Regions from separate parts of the Bradyrhizobium sp. SHOUNA76 genome, predicted to be linked through region 1. Evidence: predicted binding sites of a transcription regulator. Region 1 holds the regulator's gene; each other region holds the start of a gene.

Region 1 (5,089 bases):
CCGCCGTGCCGTAATAGCCGTCGACAAGCGCCATCTCGTGGGAGCGATCAGGATCGTTGTGCCAGAGTTCGATCGCGCCGACATGCGCCTCGTCGTCGCCGCAGAGCAGCACCATCACGGCTTGCAGGAATTCGCCTGCAAACACCGGCACCGCCACGCCGCAGGTGAGGCCGGCCGCGACGGCCTGATCGGTCCGCTTGAAATAGGAGTTGGCGAATGTCGTGAGGATGACGGGATGGCCAGAGGCCCAGGCCTTGCCTGGAAGCCCCTCGCCATATCCGAAATGCAGCTCTGCGCTGGCGGTCTTGAATGCGGACAGGCCTTCGTCGTAGAGGCCGCCGCCGAATTCCAGCCGCATGCGCGTCCGGTCAGGTATCCAGAGTTCAACGACGCGAATGAAGGTCTTCATCGAGCGTGTCCGCCGCCTCAAGCCACGACAGCATCGGACATTTGGCTGCGGAGCGGACGTTCAAAATTCAGGCAGGACGGCTTAAACTTCGTGCGGCGACGATGTGCGGCGGCGGGGCTCGCCGATCGATTTTCGTGAAGACACAAACCCGCCGGGCTCGCCGGCCTCGGCCGGCGATGGCATTTCAATCCTGGCCCGACCTGTTGTCGGTCGGGGTGGCGTCAGCCGATCGGCAGGCGCGTGACCGTCGGCCGGTTGTCGGCGACGATCTGCGGCTTGTGCTCGCGCTCGCTGACGGGCTGGGTCACCGGCAGTTGCAGCACGGTTGCGTGCTGGCCTTCGACGAGCTGCGTCACCAGCACGTATTTTCCATCCGGGAATTCGATCGCGTCGTGATGGCGATCGGGAATGTGCGGATCAATCTTGCCGAACTTGCCGACGCGAGAATTGACGGTACGCGTCCAGATCCATCGATTGTCGTAACGGACGTTGTCGGCGAAGGCGAGCTCCGTCCCCGGCAGCAGGCAGACGGCCACGGTCGGATCGGCCGCAGAAGCAAAACCACGCGTCGAGGTGCCGCGGAACGTTGTCGACACGATCGTCTCGCCGACTTCGGCGGGGCGCGATGCAACGGCATGTAGGCTGTAGTCACACATCGGGTGCTCCTCATGCGAAGATAGCAACCCGCGCCTCCCTCGGAGGCGCAAGCCTCTATCAGAGTGGAAGCACATAAAGCTCTGCTTGGTTGTGGGCAAATCTGCGGCTGGCCCGCGGGATGCGATCAAATTATCTTTTCGAATCCGCTAGGAACAAAGCTCACATCAATGCATTCGGCGAAGACGAGCGTCAGCGGCCCGCGAGCGCCCGAGCGCCGATGTATCATTGTCTGCTCGAGGCCTCGATACCGCCAAGTGATAAGTGCCTGGCGGCGACACGCCGAGGCGTCGCGCTGGAAAGGGGCCGGACAATCTGCGCAAGGCCAGAAGACTGCCCAGCAGGAGCGGATTAGATCCGCTCCAATCAGGATCATTGGTATCGAATGACCGCCGAAGGGTCTCAGTACTTCCGGTAAAGCCCGATCAGCTTGCCCTGAATCTTCACGCGGTTCGGCGGCAGGATGCGCACCTCGTAGGCGGCATTGGCGGGCTCGAGTGCGATCGAGGCGCCGCGGCGGCGGAAGCGCTTGAGCGTGGCCTCCTCGTCGTCGATCAGCGCCACCACGATGTCACCGGTATCGGCGCTCTCGTTGCGCTGGATCAGCGCCATGTCGCCGTCGAGGATACCGGCCTCGACCATGGAATCGCCGCGCACCTCGAGGGCGTAATGCTCGCCAGAGCCGAGCATGTCGGGCGGCACGCTGATGGTGTGGCTGCGGGTCTGCAACGCCTCGATCGGCGTGCCGGCTGCGATGCGGCCCATCACGGGCACCGCAACGGGCCGCTCGCCCTCGTCCACGGCCGGGCTGGAGCTCGTGCGGACCTTGCCGAGATTGCCCTCGATCACGCTCGGCGTGAAACCGCGTCGGTTGCCGGCGGCAGCCTGAAGCTCCGGCAGCTTGATCACTTCGATGGCACGGGCGCGGTTGGGCAGGCGGCGGATGAAGCCGCGCTCCTCGAGCGCGGTGATCAGGCGGTGGATGCCCGACTTCGAGCGCAGGTCGAGCGCATCCTTCATCTCGTCGAAGGAGGGCGGCACGCCGCTTTCCTTCAAGCGTTCGCTGATGAACCGCAGAAGCTCGTATTGTTTGCGCGTTAACATCTCGACCAAAGTCCCCCGGTTGATGTCGTTCGATTCCGAGACGATGAATTCAGCGACAAGCCGCTGCACGCTCGAAACAAATCATGAACGGACACTATATGTTCGATACATGTTCCGCAACTGCTTAATTTACCGTGAACAGACCGAAACTCGCGGAATGCGTGTGGCCACCCAGTTCAGACGGGGAGCCGCAGCACCTCGCAAGGGCTGCCGGCCTCGGCCTTCGGCGCGAACGGTGGGCGCACGAGAAGTACCTGTGCTGCAGCAAGATTCGCAAGCAGAGAGGAGTCCTGATGGCTGACGGGAACGGCAACGAGCGTGCCGTCGTCGCGCAGCTCCAGGCGCGCGCGCAGATAATCCTCGCGCTGGTCGTTGGCGCCGAGATCGCGGCCCAGCACGGCGCGCTCGCGACGATGATGAATCACTGAACGGCCGGACAGCGCGCGAATCAGCGGCACCATGAACAGGAAGGCGCACACGTAGGAGGACACGGGATTGCCGGGCAGACCGATCACGCGCATCGCGCCGAGCCGTCCGTGCATCATCGGCTTGCCGGGCCGAATCGCGATCTTCCAGAACGCCATCGAGATGCCTTCGTCCAGGAGCGCCTGCTGGACCAGGTCGTGGTCGCCGACCGACGCGCCGCCGGTCGTGATCAGGATGTCGGTACCGCTCTCGCGGGCGCGGCGGATGCCGGCGGAGGTGGCTGCAAGCGTATCGGCGGCGACGCCGAGGTCGATGGTATCAGCGCCCTCGCTGCGGGCGAGCGCGTGCAGGGCGTAGCCATTGGAATAGACGATCTGGCCGTGCCCGGGCGTTGAGCCCGGCATCACCAGTTCGTCGCCGGTGGCGAGAATCGCGACCTTCGGACGGCGGCAGACGGCGAGATGCGGGTGATTCATTCCGGCTGCGAGCGCAAGGTCGCGCTCTGTCAGGCGGGTTCCTTTGCGCAAGAGCACGTCGCCCTCGCGGAAGTCGACGCCTGCCGGGCGGATGTGCCGTCCGGCGATCGCGGCTTCCTGGATCGTGACGCACCTGCCGTCCGCGACGGTGTCCTCCTGGATCACGACCGCGTCCGCACCGTCGGGAATGACGCCGCCGGTGAAGATCCGTACGGCTTCGCCGGCACCGATCGTTCCTGCGAAAGGACGGCCCGCTGCGACCTCGCCGATGACCGTCAGGCGGGAATCGATCGTTGCGGCATCGGCCGCGCGTACGGCATAGCCGTCCATCGCCGACATCGCTTGCGGCGGCTGCGTGCGTCGCGACGCGACGTCTTGCGCAAGCACGCGGTGATAGGCCTCGTCGAGGGAGGCCTTCTCTTCGGGCAGTGGCTCTGCACCCGCCAGCACCGCGGCAAGCGCGTCAGAAACCGGCATCAGGGCCACGGGCTAAACTCCTGCTGGGCACATCGGTAAATGGCCGGCGAGAGTTCTATCCGAGTGCGGGCGCGAGGCAAAGCAGCACGCAGGGTGATTTATCCTGCGTGGCCTCAGCAGTGGAGGAGGCGGCTCAAGTCCGTCGCGGCATGATCCGGAAGGCGAGACAGACCGGGATGAGGATGGCCATGGCGAGCACGAGAAGGACGAATGCCACGGCCAGCATCGGTCAACTTCCGCTCGGTCGACCCGAGCCGTCGTCCAGTGCGACGTCGGGAGCTTTGGGACCTTGATCCTTGTCGGGCAGAGGGTCGGCCTGAGACTTCAGGTCGGCGGCCTTGCTGATCAGCTTGGCGGAAAGGTCAGAATCCGAGGTGGTTCTTGCGAATTCAAGCAGGAGAGAGGCTTGCTTGGTGAGATAGGTTTTGCCCAGCACGTCGATACGTCCGATGTAGAAGTCCCAACCGACTCATGAGTCCGAAGGGGGGTATTCCGTTCCCGGAACTCTGTACAAAAATGCACAAAGGCTTTGGGTTCCTCAAGTTCCGCAGATTTGTCCCGGGAACCGGGCGTGCGGTGAGCTTGCGCGGCAAGCGCTTAGCCTCAGATTCCCAGGGCTTTCAAGGCGTTCCCGACATCGCGCGGCGACGTGACATGCACGGCGGTCAGGCCGCGCGCCCGCGCTCCCTCGATGTTCTCGGCGAGATCGTCGAAGAACACGATGCGCTCCGCTGGCACGCCGATCGCCGCGACGACATGGTCGAAAGCCTCGGCATCCGGTTTGCGCAGGCCGATGCTGGAAGACAAATACAGTCTGCGGAAATGGCCGAGCAGATCGGCATATTCCTTCGAGAAATAGTCGACATGCGGCTGGTTGGTGTTGGAGAAGGCGTAGAGCGGCATCTGCTTCGCCGCGCGCGGCAACAGCTCGGCGATATCCGGCATTTCGCCGGCGAAGATCGCGTTCCAGCCCTCCAGGAACTGCGCGTCCGAAATGCCGATTCCGAGCGAAGCACGTAGCGAGGCGAAATAATCCTCGTCGCTGATCTTGCCGACCTCGTGCAGCCGGTAGGCCTCGTCACGCACATAGCGCGCGACAATGGCTTCGGGCTGGCAGCCGGCATGTCCCGCCCAGCATGCGATCGCCTTGGAGAAGTCGATGTCGAGCACCACGCGCCCGAGATCGAACAGAAGCGCATCGGCGCTGCCGGGAGAGAGCGATGTCACCTGCGTCCTTTCACTTCAGTATCGGCAATAAGCGACAAGTCAGTATCGATAAGGCTCGTGGTCGAACAGCGGGAACGCGCTGAACACGCTCGGCGCGTTGGTGGCGGTCGCTGGATGCAGGCAGGATTTGTCGACTTCGGCAAATGAAGTGGCGCCCAAGAGGCCGAGGCAGCGCAGCACCTCGTCTTCCAAGAGCTCCAGCATCCGTGTGATGCCGGCTTCGCCGGCCGCCGCCAGCGCCCAGCATTGCAGCCGGCCGATGCCGACGAGGTCTGCGCCTGCCGCGATCGCCTTGACGATATCGGTGCCGCGACAG
Region 2 (5,089 bases), on a different contig from region 1:
GAGCAAAGCGAGTTTGCGCGTCATGGTGGAGGCTCCCGGCTGAGAGATTGCGGCGTTACGACAACGCTTCAGTACAGCGTGCGGATCGGCTGGTCGGCGGCGCCATAAGGCACCCAGCGGCAGGAGAACGAGATGTAGCCGCCCTCATAGGCCTGCACCGCCAGGAATTTGACCACCTTGCCGTAGCGCGCGCAGTGATCGACCGCGGCCTGTCGCGCATCGACTTGGATGGCCATGGAATAGGCGATGATGCCGCCGGTGTCGTTGCCCTTGAAAGGCGGCACCGGAAGAATGTCGGCGCGCGCCGACTGGCTCGCCATCATACCCAGGGCAAGAAGGCCCGCGGCCGCAATGATTCGCATTCCCGTCACTCCAATTGGTTGGTGCCAGTTTACGGTGCCGGGATCGCCGTGAAAAGAACTGAAGCCCCGTCGGCAGTGAGGTTATGGTCAACTCCTGGCGAAGTGTTGCCGCGCTGCACTTGACCTCCCCCGCCCTTCGCGGCACCGTTCGACCTTCGCAAGACTTCAGCTGTCTGGATTACCCATGCGCGCCCCCTCCCTGAAATCGCTCCGCTTTGCCGCCGTGCTCGGCCTCATGTTCGGGGCGCTGTCGCTCGGTGAGGCCAGGGCTGCCAATCCGCTAGAGCTGAATTTCTGGCTGAGCGGGCCGCGCTATGACGGCGCCGTCGCCGAGTGCGACAGGGCGCTGCCGACGATCGCCACCCAGTTCTGGGAAAAGGAAAGCTCGTTCTGGAATTCCTCCCTGCAAATCACTGGCTTTTCCGCCGTTCGCGAGACCGCGTTCCGGCCCTGGCAGTCCGACAACATTCCGCGCCGCTATTGTACCGGCGAGGCCATGCTCAATGACGGCAAGGTGCGCAAGGTGCATTTCTCGATCATCGAGGATGGCGGCTTCGCCGGCTACGGCAACGGCGTCGAATGGTGCGTGGTCGGGCTCGACCGCAACTGGGCCTATAATCCGGCCTGCCGCGCCGCCAAGCCTTAGAGCCCCTGATTCGGACCTATTGGGGCGGCCGGCGGCCGCCGTCTGAATTTTGTTCTTGAAATGTTCTTGCTGCCTGCTAGGCTTCCGTGCACAGTCTAGTTGAGGGGCGTTGCCATGTTTCATTCCAGATTGCATTCGTTCTCCCGCCTGGTGATCTCGCTGGCCCTTTCCCTGATCCTTGCCGCGGGCCTGGCCTCGTTCGCCAGTGACGCAAAGGCCCAGGACAAGCGGCAGAACGCGCCTGGCGAGTTCGACTTCTATGTGTTGTCGCTGTCGTGGTCGCCCTCGTTCTGCGAGGAGGCCGCGGAGCGCGGTGGCCGCTCCCAGATCCAGTGCGGCGGACGGCCCTACGCCTTCGTGGTGCATGGGCTGTGGCCGCAATATGAGAATGGCTTTCCCGAATATTGCCAGCGTCCCGCGCCGCGACTGAACCGCAGCATCGTCTCCTCGATGCTCGATTTGATGCCGGCGCCTGGCCTGATCTTCAACGAATGGGACAAGCACGGCACCTGCTCGGGCCTCGAAGGCCGCAGCTATTTCGAGACGATCCGCAAAGCGCGCGCGGCGATCAAGATTCCAGCCGAATATCTCGATCTGTCGCAGGCCAGGACCGTGGCGCCGGCGGAGGTGGAGGAGGCCTTCATCAAGGCCAATCCGGGGCTGAGCAATACCGCCGTCTCCGTCACCTGCAACCGGACCCGGCTCTCCGAGGTCCGCATCTGCCTCAGCAAGGACCTGCAATTCCGCGCCTGCGACGAGATCGAACGCCGCGCCTGCCGCCGCGATCAGGTCACCATGCCGCCGATCAGAGGCGGTTAGTTCGCGAAACTGGCCGCCCGCATCGTCATGGAGCGCTTGTCCCGGCCATCCGAGTTTCACAACGCATCACGAAGGACGTGGATGCCCGGGACAAGCCCGGGCATGACGAGTAGAAGATGCTGCGCATTCTCTCCCGTGAGCCGCAGACCTTCGCCATGAATTACCGTCACGCCTTTCACGCCGGCAGCTTCACCGATGTCATCAAGCACATCGTGCTGGCGCGCATCATCACCTATCTGCAGGACAAGCCGGGGGCGTTCCGCGTCATCGACACCCATGCCGGCGCGGGCCTCTACGATCTCGACAGCGACGAGGCGCGCCGGAGCGGCGAATGGCTGACCGGCATCGCGCGGCTGATGCAGGCCCGCCTGTCGAACGAGAGCGCGGCGCTGGCCAAGCCATATCTCGACATCGTCCGCGCCTTCAATCCGAAGGGTGAGCTCAAGGCCTATCCGGGCTCCCCCTTGATCGCGCGCGGCCTGCTCAGGCCTCAGGACCGCCTCGTCGCCTGCGAGCTCGAGCCGAAGGCGCGAAAAGCGCTGATCAGCGTGCTGCGCCGCGACGAACAGGCCCGCGTGGTCGACCTCGACGGCTGGGTGGCGCTGCCGGCCTTCGTGCCGCCAAAGGAGCGGCGCGGTGTCGTGCTGATTGATCCGCCTTTCGAAGCAAAGGACGAGTTCGAGCGGCTGGGTGAAGCCTTCTCGACGGCCTTCGCGAAATGGCCGACCGGCATCTATGTCATCTGGTATCCGGCCAAGAACCGGCGTGCCACCGACACGCTGGCCGAAACGGTGGCGCGGCTCGCAGCTGCAGCAAAACCACCGGGAAAATGTCTGCGCCTCGAGTTCAGCGTCGCGCCCCAGCTCGATGGCGGGGCTCTCGCCTCGACCGGGCTCCTGATCGTCAATCCGCCCTATACGCTGCAGGGCGAGCTCAAGACGATCCTGCCCGAGCTGGAAATGCCGCTCGGCCAGGGCGGCGCTGCCAGATTCCGATTGGAGGTCCCGAGGCCGTAACACTCCGGCATTCTTGGGAAAAATATGCAGGAGCGGTAGTCAATCTGCTGAGAACCGTATTATGCTGTTTTTGTGACTGGCTTTGCGTTCCGCTTCCGCGAATGGTTGCGGCGGAGTGAAGGCCTAAGAAAGATCCGGCCGGACCGTTGAGGTCCGCCCAAGGATGGCCAGCTCTCCCGGGCTCCGTAAGCCCGGTCATGTCGTGACGTGAGTCTGCGTCGCGACGGAGGAGCAATGAGGGGGAGTTTCCCGATGGCCATGACGGGAACGGTTAAGTTTTTCAACGGCGAACGCGGCTACGGTTTTATCAAGCCTGACGACGGCGGCCGCGACGTCTTCGTGCACATTACTGCTGTGGAGCGGGCCGGACTGAAGGACCTTGCGGAAGGACAGCGTATTACTTTCGAAGTCGAACCGGACAAGAAGGGGAAGGGGCCGAAGGCGGTCAATCTGGTCATCCTCTCCTAGCGGGCCTGACGAGCAACATTCGGCGCAACATTTCGCGCAAAAAAATCCCGGCCGCGAGCGGCCGGGAGTTGTTGTCCGGTATTTTCTTCTTCAGCTATCAGAAGCGATAGTTCACGCCAGCGCGCACAACGCTGGCGCTATAGCCGTTTGACACGCCCGTAATTGCGAACTGACTGGTCGACAGGTCGATGTAGAGATATTCGAGCTTGGCGCTCCAGTTCGGCGCCAGGCCGACTTCCGCGCCGGCACCGATGGTCCAGCCGGCGGTGGTGTGCGATTCCGTCCAGCCGAAGGTCTGCGCGCGCAGCTCGCCGAAGGCGAGGCCGGCGGTGCCGTAGAACAGCACGTTGTTGAAGGCGTAGCCGGCGCGGCCGCGCAGGGTACCGAACCACGGATTGGAGAATTTCCACGGCGCAAAGGTATCGTCGGCGCCGGCGGCCTGGATGTCGCCCTCGACGCCGAACACAAACGGGCCGTTCTGGAAGTTGTAGCCGGCTTGCACGCCGCCGACGAAGCCGGACGGCTTTGAGGGATTGTTGTCGACCGAGCCCCATTCGTAGCCGATATTGCCGCCGAGATAGGGACCTGCCCAGCTATACGCATTCAGCGGCTGGTTGACCGTATAGGGCGCACGCTGCCCGTAATTGAGATCGGCGGCCTCTGCCGAAGCTGTCCAGGCGGCTGCAACCAACGCGGCCGCGCCCACAACGAGCCCCTTCATCACACACTCCAACGCAACTGTTGCAACCGGTGCGAAGCCTGACGCCGCCGCGCGAGGCAAACCGCATGGTTACGGAACCACCACTTTTTCGCGTAAGATTTATCGAGAGTTTTAAGTTAAAGGCCTGTTAAGCCGGGTTACCGCGCTGTTAACAGGCTTAAGCGAGTGTTACCGGGAACTGCGTCGCCATCCTGTGCGCGCCGCACGGCCGGAACTTCAAATCGGCACCCCTAGCGCCTAAATTCGCTCCATGGTTCACGATTCCCCCGACAATCCGGACGATGCGCGCGCGCGCAGACCCGTGCGTGGCTCCGCGCCGGACGCTCCAGCCGAGACGCCTCCGGACCTCGATCCCGCCACCAGCGGCGGCGAGGAGGAGGACGACGCGCGGCTGCCTGATATCCTTGAAGAGAGCGGCGCGGTCGGCGAAGGGCCGCTGGCGAGCGGTCACGAGGCGATCGAACGCGCGGTCCGCCTCGCCCCCACCTCGCCCGGCGTCTATCGCATGCTCAATGCGAATGCCGACGTGCTCTATGTCGGCAAAGCCAAGAACGTCAAAAAGCGCCTCTCCAACTATGCGCGCCAGAATGCGCCGCAGCCGGCGCGCATCCTGCGCATGATCGCCGCCACGGTCACCGTGGAAATCGTCTCGACCAATACCGAGACCGAAGCGCTGCTGCTGGAAGCCAACCTCATCAAGCAGCTTCGGCCGCGCTTCAATGTGCAGCTGCGCGACGACAAATCGTTTCCCTATATCCTGATCACCGGCGACCATTGGGCGCCGCAGATCCTGAAACATCGCGGCGCGCAGAGCCGGCCCGGACGCTATTTCGGTCCGTTTGCCTCCGCCGGCGCGGTCAACCGCACCATCACGGCCTTGCAGCGCGCGTTCCTGATCCGCTCCTGCACCGATTCCTTCTTCGAGAGCCGCACCCGGCCTTGCCTGCTCTACCAGATCCGCCGCTGCGCCGGCCCCTGCACCCGCGAGATCGACTTCCCCGGCTATACGACGCTGGTGCGGGAGGCGAGCGACTTCCTGTCAGGCAAAAGCCATGCG
Region 3 (5,089 bases), on a different contig from region 1:
CGCCTGCGGTCGAGACCGCGAACACGACGAGCAGCAACAGGAGAAAGATCGCCGCGGGCGTCGTCAGCAACAAGAGGCCGGCCTCGATCGACCAGGCGAACCAGGCATTGCCGCGGCGCTGGCCGATGATCTGCCAGGAGTGCAGCAGCAGCAGCGCCCAGAGCGGCCGGGCCAGGATGAGGGGGCCGAAGTCGAGCGCCGACGAGGAGAAGGCGAGCACCGTCATGGTCAAGAGCACGGCAAGCACCGCCTGCTGCGGGCCGACCACGGCGCGGGACAGATGATAGAGCGCGATGAAGGTCGCGATCTCGCAGAGCTCGGCCAGCACATAGACGCCGAACATGTGGCCACCGGCGGCGCGATAGGCGATGTCGGCGAGCCAAACCGGCAAGGGTGGACCGAGGTCAGTGCCGACCTGGTATTCGCGTCCGAAAGCCAGCAGCGTTCCGAGGGTGCCGGGCGGGCTGCGGTAGAACACCAGCGCCACGAACAGCCACATCGCGGCCTGGAGCAGCACGACGATCCAGACGATCAGCCGCGGCCGGGCGCGAATGAGCTCGATGACCAGGGAGGTAAACCGCATGCAACGCCCGAAAGATGCAGCCAACCCGTCCAGCCGGCCCTATTCGCTCACGTCTGTTTTGATAATGGGCGCTGCGCGTCGTGGCAACCGCCACAAGTCGTCATGCCCAGGCTTGTCCCGCCTGCGCGGCCGAAGCCGCTTCAGCGGGGCGAAGGCCCGGGCATCCACGTTCTTCGTGCCGTGGGTAAGGCGTGGATGGCCGGGTCAAGCCCAGCGATGACGATACTAAGGGTCAGCAGCGCTAAGCCTTAAAGATTTGCCGACGCGTCGACTTCCACGTTGGCTTCCACCTGCACCTCGGTGACGGAGAACAGGTCCTGCACCGGCTCGACCGTCCAGGGCATATGCTTGACGCGGGCGGCGACGACGGGAGCGAAGAAGCTGCGGTGATGGACGGTGGGACCGAGGCGGTCAAGCGCGTCGAGGTGCTCGGGAACGGCGTAGCCCTTGTGCTGCTCGAAACCATAGCCGGGGCAGTCCTGCGCCAGCGCGCACATCAGGCGGTCACGCGTCACCTTGGCGACGATCGAGGCCGCGGCGATCGACAGGACGATGCCGTCGCCGCCGATCACGGCCTCGCAGTCGCAAGACGTGTCGAGCCGATCGCGGCCGTCGACGAACACATGGCGGGGCGAGTCGGGCAGCGCGACCACGGCGCGCTTCAGTGCCCACAGCGAGGCACGCAGGATGTTGTCGCGGTCGATCCGGGAGCGCGAGGCGACGGCGACCGAGACCTGCGCAGTGGCGCAGATCTTGTCGAACAGCCTTTCCCTCTCCTCGGCCGTCAGGCGCTTGGAATCGTCGATGCCGCGCGGAATGCGGTCGGGATCGAGAATCACGGCGGCTGCGACCACGGGTCCGGCGAGCGGCCCGCGGCCCGCCTCGTCGCAGCCCGCAACCGGCCAGACACCTCGCTTGATCAGCGCGCGCTCGCGACGGAAGCTCGGCGGCGCGAGCGCGATGATGCCTTTCCTGCCGGCCGGGACCTTCATGGCCGGCGCCTTGGCCCCCTTCGAAGGCGCTGCCTTCCTGGCGGCGTCCTGCTTTGGCGCGTCTTTGGCCGGCTTCTTGGCCGACGTCTTGGCGGACTTGTCCCGAATCATGGCCGGGATCGTGCGCAAGCGGCCCGGCCTGCGCAACCGGGAACCCGGGACAATTCCCGTTATTCAGGTTGGCCTACTCCGCCAGATGCACCCGCCGGTCCTCGCCGACATCGATGCCGGGCGCGACCACGACCTCCCAGGGATGGCCGTCGGGGTCAGCGAAATAGCCGGAATAACCGCCGTAATCGGTCTCGTGCGTGGCCTTCACCAGCTTCGCCCCCTTGCCGAGGGCGAAGGCCATCACCGCATCGACCTCGTCCCGTGTCCGACAGTTCCAGGCGATCGTCATGCCGCGAAAGGCCGTCGGCCTCGGATGGTCCGGCAACGCGGCATCCGCCGCGAGCCGCCCCCACGGAAACAGCGCGAGCACCGGACCGCCGGTATCGTAGAACGCGACGGCCTCTCCGGTCGCCTTCAGCCGGCGCGAGAAGCCGAGCGCATCGTAAAAGGCGATGCTGGCGCGGATGTCACTCACACCGAGCGTGATGACGGTGAGCCGTGGCAACGGGGCCTGGAGTTGCTTGCTCATGCGACGCCTCTTCCACTCCCGGTCAGAACAGGCTGAGCTGATCGCCGTTCCGCTTCGGCCGCGCAAAGTGATCCGTCGTCAGCTTTGAGCGCCGCTTGTTGAGGCCTAGCCTGTCGCAGGCAATCTCGAAGCGGCGGCCGATGGTCCAGGCCATCGGTCCCGTGCCCTTCATCCGCTCGCCCCATTTCGCATCGTAGTCACGCCCGCCGCGCATGTCGCGGATCAAGGTGAAGACGTGGCGATAGCGGTCCGGATAGTTCGCCATCAGCCATTCGCGGAAGAGATCACGCACCTCCAGCGGCAGCCGCAGCAGCACATAGGAGGCTTCCTTGACGCCGGCATGGGCGGCGGCATCGAGAATGCGCTCGATCTCGGAATCGTTCAGCGCGGGGATCACGGGCGCGACCATCACGGTGGTCGGAATGCCGGCGTCCGAGAGCTGCTTCAGCGCCTCCAGTCGCTTCGGCGGCGTCGAGGCCCGCGGCTCCATGGAGCGCGCCAGTTTTGGATCGAGCGAGGTGACCGAGATCGCGACCTTGGCGAGATTGCGCTTTGCCATGCGCGCGAGAATGTCGATGTCGCGCACCACCAGCGCGGATTTGGTGACGATGCCGACAGGATGACCGGCGCGTTCCAACACCTCGAGGATGCCGCGCATGATCTTCCGCTCGCGCTCGATCGGCTGATAGGGATCGGTGTTGGTGCCGATCGCGATCATCCGCGGCTCATAGCCGGTCGCGGCGAGCTCCTTCTCGAGCAGCGCGGGCGCCTCAGGTTTCACAAACAGCTTCGATTCGAAATCAAGCCCCGGCGACAGGCCGAGATAGGCATGAGTCGGCCGGGCAAAGCAGTAGACACAGCCGTGCTCGCAACCGCGATAGGGATTGATCGAGCGGTCGAAGCCGATATCGGGTGAGTCGTTGCGGGTGATCACCTTGCGCGAGGTATCGACCCCCACACTGGTCTTGAACGGCGGCAGCTCTTCCAGGCTCTGCCAGCCGTCGTCGAACGCGACGCGCGCCTCGGCCTCAAAGCGGCCGCTTGCATTCGACTGCGCACCCCGCCCTCTCCGGCGCGCGCGGTCGATGGCGACGCCGAGCTCTGGAAAATCGGCGGGAAAATCAGAGTCCGCACCCGCCGGCTCGGAGGGCGCCGTGACCGGCGGGTGCTTGAGAGCATGAGAGGATGCTGCTGGACTCATGAAGCCAAGATAGCACGCCAAAGGAACAAATCAAGAACGCAAACGAAAAACTGAAAAACAACCCCATGCAAAGGTGCCGCCCAAATTTCGGGCGTGGTCCTTTTGACCTCACGCAACACGCCCGTCATGGCGATTTCGTTTGATGCCGGTCAGGGATCAATCGCCGCGGAACAATGTTGGTGACGATCGCCGGGTGAAGGTCAGCAGGAACATGACAAAGCAACAACAATCGGCCTCAGCGAGCAGCGACCTCGATCTCCTTGACCGCTACTGGCGCGCCGCGAACTACCTCTCCGTCGGGCAAATTTACCTGCTGGACAATCCCCTGCTGCGCGAGCCCTTGCGCCCCGAGCACATCAAGCCGCGTTTGCTCGGCCATTGGGGCACGACGCCAGGCCTGAACTTCATCTACGCCCACCTCAACCGCGTCATTCGCGCGCTTGATGTCAGCGTGCTCTATGTCTGCGGCCCCGGCCATGGCGGGCCGGGCATGGTCGCCAACACCTATCTGGAAGGCAGCTACAGCGAGATCTATCCCGACATCGCGCGTGATGGGGACGGAATGCGCAAGCTTTTCAGGCAGTTCTCCTTCCCCGGCGGCATTCCGAGCCACGCGGCGCCGGAAACGCCGGGCTCTATCCACGAAGGCGGCGAGCTCGGCTACGCGCTGGTGCATGCCTATGGCGCGGCGCTGGACAATCCTGATTTGATCGTTGCCTGCGTGGTCGGCGACGGCGAAGCCGAAACCGGTCCGCTCGCTGCGTCCTGGCACTCCAACAAATTCCTGAACCCCGCCCATGACGGCGCGGTGCTGCCGATCCTGCATCTCAACGGCTACAAGATCGCCAATCCGACCGTGCTCGGGCGAATGCCCGACAGCGAGATCCGCGATCTCTTCCGCGGGTTCGGTCACGAGCCGCTGTTCGTCGAAGGCGACGATCCCAAATTGATGCACCAGGCCATGGCGGACGCACTCGACGTCGCGCTCGCCAGCATTCGCTCGATCCAGCAGCATGCAAGGGACGGCCGCAAGGCACTCGAACGGCCGCGCTGGCCGATGATCGTGCTGCGCAGCCCGAAGGGTTGGACCGGTCCGAAAGAGGTCGACGGCAAGAAGGTCGAGGGCTTTTGGCGCGCGCATCAGGTCCCCGTCGCAGGCTGCCGTGAAAATCCGGCACATCTCAAAGTGCTCGAAGATTGGATGCGCAGCTACGAGCCGGAAAAACTGTTCGACGCGAGCGGTGCCCTCATCCCCGAGCTTCACGCGCTCGCGCCCGAAGGCCTCCGCCGCATGGGCGCCAATCCGCATGCCAATGGCGGCCTCCTGAAGAAAGAGCTGAAGCTACCGGACTTCCGCAACTTCGCGATCGAAGTGCCGCAGCCCGGCGGCGTGATGGCCGAAGCGACGCGCGAGCTCGGCAAATTTCTGCGCGATGTCATCCGCCTCAACGCGAAGGAACGCAACTTCCGCATCATGGGCCCGGACGAGACCGCGTCAAACCGTCTGGACGCGGTGTTCGAGGAGACTGAACGCGTCTGGATGGAGCCGATCGAACCTTACGACGTGCACCTCGCGCAGGACGGTCGCGTGATGGAGGTGCTGAGCGAGCATCTCTGCCAGGGCTGGCTCGAGGGCTATCTGCTCACCGGCAGGCACGGCTTCTTCTCGTGTT

Evidence for each region. The regulator LexA, encoded in region 1, represses DNA repair genes until DNA is damaged. The targets are predictions, from matches to a motif close to TGTTCNNNNTGTGTTCNG.
Region 2: the regulator LexA is predicted to act here: its motif matches at 1,059-1,076, upstream of MOV74_RS12445 (ribonuclease T2).
Region 3: the regulator LexA is predicted to act here: its motif matches at 3,438-3,455, upstream of MOV74_RS27865 (PA0069 family radical SAM protein).

The regions. Positions count from the first base shown of each region.
Region 1 is NZ_JALBHA010000380.1:542-5,630, reverse strand. Features, by position in the region: gene MOV74_RS28180 (GAF domain-containing protein) at 1-409, opposite strand, end outside; gene MOV74_RS28175 (hypothetical protein) at 631-1,065, opposite strand; gene lexA (transcriptional repressor LexA) at 1,466-2,167, opposite strand; gene glp (gephyrin-like molybdotransferase Glp) at 2,344-3,555, opposite strand; gene MOV74_RS28160 (hypothetical protein) at 3,776-3,982, opposite strand; gene MOV74_RS28155 (HAD family phosphatase) at 4,150-4,773, opposite strand; partial or broken gene MOV74_RS28150 (alpha-hydroxy acid oxidase) at 4,813-5,089, opposite strand, start outside.
Region 2 is NZ_JALBHA010000081.1:8,054-13,142, forward strand. Features, by position in the region: gene MOV74_RS12430 (DUF3617 family protein) at 1-24, opposite strand, end outside; gene MOV74_RS12435 (hypothetical protein) at 69-362, opposite strand; gene MOV74_RS12440 (hypothetical protein) at 547-1,008, shown strand; gene MOV74_RS12445 (ribonuclease T2) at 1,123-1,827, shown strand; gene MOV74_RS12450 (23S rRNA (adenine(2030)-N(6))-methyltransferase RlmJ) at 1,983-2,843, shown strand; gene MOV74_RS12455 (cold-shock protein) at 3,096-3,311, shown strand; gene MOV74_RS12460 (outer membrane protein) at 3,409-4,032, opposite strand; gene uvrC (excinuclease ABC subunit UvrC) at 4,283-5,089, shown strand, end outside.
Region 3 is NZ_JALBHA010000372.1:1,461-6,549, reverse strand. Features, by position in the region: partial or broken gene MOV74_RS27880 (glycosyltransferase family 39 protein) at 1-583, opposite strand, end outside; gene MOV74_RS27875 (ribonuclease HII) at 832-1,686, opposite strand; gene MOV74_RS27870 (VOC family protein) at 1,760-2,215, opposite strand; gene MOV74_RS27865 (PA0069 family radical SAM protein) at 2,238-3,416, opposite strand; gene MOV74_RS27860 (phosphoketolase) at 3,628-5,089, shown strand, end outside.